DNA from 2 places in the Thalassospira permensis NBRC 106175 genome. Region 1 is predicted to be linked to the other one. Evidence: riboswitches for the same ligand, from Rfam matches in the RefSeq annotation. Region 1 holds a riboswitch; the other holds the start of a gene.
The links. A riboswitch is a leader RNA that binds a small molecule or an ion and turns the genes downstream of it on or off. The one in region 1 is predicted to bind glycine.

Region 1 (2,399 bases):
AACTGTCAGCTCAACATTCGACCACGTTGACATTGACCGCCAGCCCGCCCTGACTGGTTTCCTTGTATTTGCTTTGCATATCAATGCCGGTCTGGCGCATGGTTTCGATTACCTTATCGAGTGACACGGTATGCTGACCATCACCTCGCATTGCCAGACGGGCAGCATTGATCGCCTTGACCGCCCCCATGGTGTTGCGTTCGATGCAGGGTACCTGCACCAGACCGCCAATCGGATCACAGGTCAGGCCAAGGTTGTGTTCCATGCCAATTTCGGCGGCGTTTTCAACCTGTTCGGGCGTACCGCCCATGACGGCACAAAGCGCGCCTGCCGCCATTGAGCAGGCCACACCGACCTCACCCTGACAACCGACTTCGGCGGCCGAGATCGACGCACGCTTTTTATAGATCGAACCAATGGCTGCCGCCGTTAACAGGAATTCGCGTATTTTGCCCTGTGTCACATTGGCCCCGAACCGTTCGTAATAGCGCAGCACGGCCGGAATAACACCCGCCGCCCCGTTGGTCGGGGCGGTCACGACGCGCGAACCGGCAGCATTTTCTTCGTTAACCGCAAGAGCATAAAGATTGACCCAGTCGATCACGGTCAACGGGTCCTTAAGCCCCGCTTCTGGCCGTTCCGTCAGTTCAAGGTAAAGTTTGCGCGCACGCCGTTTGACATTCAACCCTCCGGGCAGGATGCCATCGGTTTTGCAGCCACGCTCAATACAATCCATCATCGCGCGATGCACGCGGTCGACAAATTCCTCGGTCTCGGCAGGTTCACGCCAGCTTTTTTCATTTTCGGCCATGACTTCGGCAATCGACAGCTTTTCCTTTTTACAGATCGCCATCAGTTCATCGGCCGAGGAAAAGGGATAAGGCAGTGTGATGTTATCGCCGGAATATTCCGCACCGCGATCATCGCCCGAGACGATAAACCCACCCCCAACCGAAAAATATTCCTGTTTGTGCAGAACAACACCGTCACGGTCAAAGGCGGTGATCCGCATGCCATTGGGATGTTCAGGCAGGCTTTCGGTCATGTGAAACACAAGATTGGTTTCACGGTTAAAGGCAACCGGATGCGCGCCGTAAAGCTGTAATGCGTGATCTTTATCAATCGCATCCATTGTCGGTGCGATCCGGTCGGGATCAACCGAACGCGGTCGTTCCCCCGAAAGCCCCATGATCACCGCGGTATCGGTGGCATGGCCCTTGCCGGTCAGGGCAAGCGATCCGTAAAGATCAACAATTACCGAGCCGATTTTTTCCAAAAGATTCCGGGCTTCGAGTTCCAGACAGAACCGATAGCCCGCGCGCATCGGGCCGACCGTATGCGAACTCGATGGGCCGATGCCGATGGTATAAAGATCGACAACGGAAAGATTAACGTCTTGCGGACGCTGCTTATTTTCTTCGGTCAAATGGGCCTCCCACGGCTCTTTGTCATGCGGATCAATGCCACATGACGTTATAGAACCGGTGTCTTGCCCCCTCTGTCCCTTGACCTGAGATTGTGCGCCCTGTTGCCAAAAACAAAGAAGTCTTTGACGCCATGGCTTCATCCTTCGGTGGAAATATGGTGCCGGGCATTGGCCCCGTACCGCTTTCTCTCTCCAGAGCCTCAATCCGCAACGGTCCATCTGCCTGAGAGTTTTCGGGGCTATTGCTCCTTCGGCGCCGATCTGATCGCGGGATCAAAGCGGGCTCTCCCATCGCGGTTATTCGAGGTATCACCGTAACGCCCGAGATTACAGGCAGGTGATGATCCTTGTCAAAAAGCGACTTTGCAAGCGCACAAAAAATACCCGGTCGGAAGGCTGTTCAATACCGGCATTCATGATAGATTGCGCGTTGAAAATGCTATGATTGGCAGCGTCTGATGGCGGACCCACCGCGCCCGGCGTCTTTGTACGGATGGCAAAATTACCGGAAAATAACCATCTTTACCGGTAATTCAGCCTTTTACCTTATTTCGTGTACTTTACTTCGTGGGATTATGATTGTGACTGTATCAAATACCGTAAAGCGCCCGCGTCCGGTGGTGCTGTGCATTCTGGATGGCTGGGGTTATCGCGAGGAAAGCAAGGACAATGCGGTTGCATTGGCCAATACCCCTGTTTGGGACGCGCTTTATGCCAACAATCCGACCGGCTTTCTGAAAGCCTGCGGTCTTGATGTAGGCCTGCCCGAAGGGCAGATGGGCAATTCCGAAGTCGGCCATATGAATCTTGGTGCCGGCCGGGTTGTGATGCAGGAACTGCCAAAAATTGACGAGGCTGTCAAAACCGGTTCGATCGCCGATACCGATACCGTCAAAAAGGTTATCGCCAAGCTGAAAGAAAGCGGGGGTGTCTGTCATATCGCGGGGCTTCTGTCCGAAGGCGGGGTGCATTC
Region 2 (2,399 bases), on a different contig from region 1:
TCCGAAGGTCGGCTTTGTCAGACATGATACGGGTCCGAATGTTCATGATGCGCGGCATATCGCCGCGATTATTCAAATGTCTTCGTTACATAACCCGCCAGCACCGTGCACGCAATGACAGACACCGTGTAAAGATGCATGTTCAGCTATGTCCGGCCATGTATTTACGCCCCATACCGCGATTTGAAACGGAAGCGGGTTGTGTCGCCATATCGGAGCGAATAGACTGCGCGCGGTTGTGCCCATGGTGGGGGATGACCGCGAATTTGACCAGTTCTATAGAGGCTTGGATGACGATTGCGAACGGACTGCGGCGTGTTTGTGCATTGGGTTTGGTGTCGTTTGCCGGTTTTCTGGCGGCGTGCAGCAGCAACCCGTTCGAAGAGCAGCCGGTTCCGGCATGTCCGCGGGCCTTCCTGCCCAATGATACCGCCCGACTGGTGCAGTTCAGCGGTCAGGGCAAGGACCTGACCGATGTGATCCTTGAAGCCGAATTTGGCGGTTATCTGGGTGATTGCGGTTATGACCTTGATGACAAGATCCTGAACGTCGTGATCAGCCCGGTGATCAATGCCGAACTGGGCCCGGCCGCACAGGGCCGCAACGCAAAACTCCAGTATTTCGTAGCCCTTAAGGACCCGTCTGGCGAGTTTATCCAGAAGAATCTGTTTGATGTCGACATGGCGTTTCCGAGCAATTTGAACCTGGCGCGGTATCGCGACGAGCAGGTGACTTTGAACGTGCCGCTGGACGATATCTGGGCCGGTCCGGACTATGAAATTTACCTTGGTTTCCAGCTGAGTGCCGATCAGCTTGATTACAATCGACGCTTCGGAAAAAATTAATAATCCGGCCTATTATTCATTTTTAGTGAGTAATCAAATCCCGCCCGCCTCGCGTGGCGGGATTTTCGTTTCTGAACAAAAGTTCGTTTTCGGTAATCCTCATACAAAATAATGGACATTTGCCGGAGGGGCAAAAAAGGGCTTTTAATCCTCATACCAATGGATGGGGTGGAGAGGATATGATTTTTGGGGCTGGTCTGGTCGGATTCAAATCCGTATAAGGAGGCATACCCAAATGATCCCCGTGGGAGAGTGCCACGGTCTTGATTGATGTGCGTGATTACATCGATAGGGATTGCGCGGACGCCGAAGGAGCAACCACCCCGGAAACTCTCAGGCAAACGGACCGCGGGGAGATGGGACTCTGGAAAGCAGGCGGCATCGAACATGGATGTGCGCCTCGCCGAAGATGTAAGCAGACCGGTATTCAAACCGGCTGTGATTCTTTCAGGCTCCAAGACAGAGGGGGACGTGGTTGGCCACTGGTCGGCTATGTTTCGCAACGCCTGTCTGGAGACCTTGATGGCCGATCATCAAACCGAACTGCTGAAAACCGCCCTTTATGATTTGCATGTGGAACTGGGTGCCAAGATGGTGCCGTTTGCCGGTTATGACATGCCGGTGCAATATCCGCTGGGGGTGAAGGGCGAACATCTGCATACCCGTGCGAAGGCCGGTCTGTTTGATGTTTCGCATATGGGGCAGGTCCGCCTGACCGGCGAACATCGCGTCGCCGAGCTTGAAAAGCTCGTACCCGGTGACATCGCGATCCTCAAACCCGGCCGCACCCGTTATTCCGCCTTCACCAATGACGATGGCACGATTTTGGATGATCTGATGATCACCAATGCGGGCGACAGCCTGTTTCTGGTGATCAATGCCGCATGCAAGGATGATGACATTGTCCATATGCGGGCCAATCTGGATAACGGTGTGGAGCTGATCGAGATTGATGACCGCGCATTGATGGCATTGCAGGGCCCGGATGCCGCCCGCGTGCTGGCGCGGTTTGCACCCTCGGTTGCCGAGATGAAATTCATGAGCTTTGCCGAGATCGATATTGCCGGTATCGCGTGCTTTGTCACTCGGTCGGGCTATACCGGCGAAGACGGGTATGAGATTTCCGTGCCGAACGAGCGCGCCGAAGATCTGGCGCGCAAGTTGTTGGCAGAGGACGAGGTCGAGGCGATTGGCCTTGGCGCGCGCGATTCGCTGCGTCTTGAAGCCGGTCTTTGCCTGTATGGCAACGATATCGATACCACGACCACCCCGGTCGAAGGCGACCTTAACTGGATCATCAACAAGCGTCGTCGCGAAGAAGGCGGGTTCAAGGGGGCGGATGTCATCCTTGATCAGCTTGCCAATGGCGCGGATCGCAAACGTGTCGGGATCAAACCCGAAGGCAAGGCCCCGGCGCGTGAACATACGCCGGTCTTGAACAGTGACGGCGAAGAAATTGGCGAAATCACCAGCGGTGGTTTCGGCCCGACCGTGGATGGCCCGATTGCGATGGGATATGTCGCAATTGAATTTGCCGCCCCGGGTACCAAAGTC

Region 2: it holds a riboswitch for glycine, as region 1 does, so the genes downstream of both, gcvT (glycine cleavage system aminomethyltransferase GcvT) here and SMB34_RS12770 (L-serine ammonia-lyase) in region 1, are expected to answer to the same signal.

The regions. Positions count from the first base shown of each region.
Region 1 covers NZ_AUNC01000023.1:190,014-192,412, reverse strand. Annotated here, with positions in the region: gene SMB34_RS12770 (L-serine ammonia-lyase) at 11-1,426, opposite strand; glycine riboswitch at 1,497-1,624, opposite strand; glycine riboswitch at 1,628-1,727, opposite strand; gene gpmI (2,3-bisphosphoglycerate-independent phosphoglycerate mutase) at 2,002-2,399, shown strand, end outside.
Region 2 covers NZ_AUNC01000001.1:177,002-179,400, forward strand. Annotated here, with positions in the region: gene ispH (4-hydroxy-3-methylbut-2-enyl diphosphate reductase) at 1-25, opposite strand, end outside; gene SMB34_RS00675 (hypothetical protein) at 291-845, shown strand; glycine riboswitch at 1,081-1,204, shown strand; glycine riboswitch at 1,208-1,310, shown strand; gene gcvT (glycine cleavage system aminomethyltransferase GcvT) at 1,368-2,399, shown strand, end outside.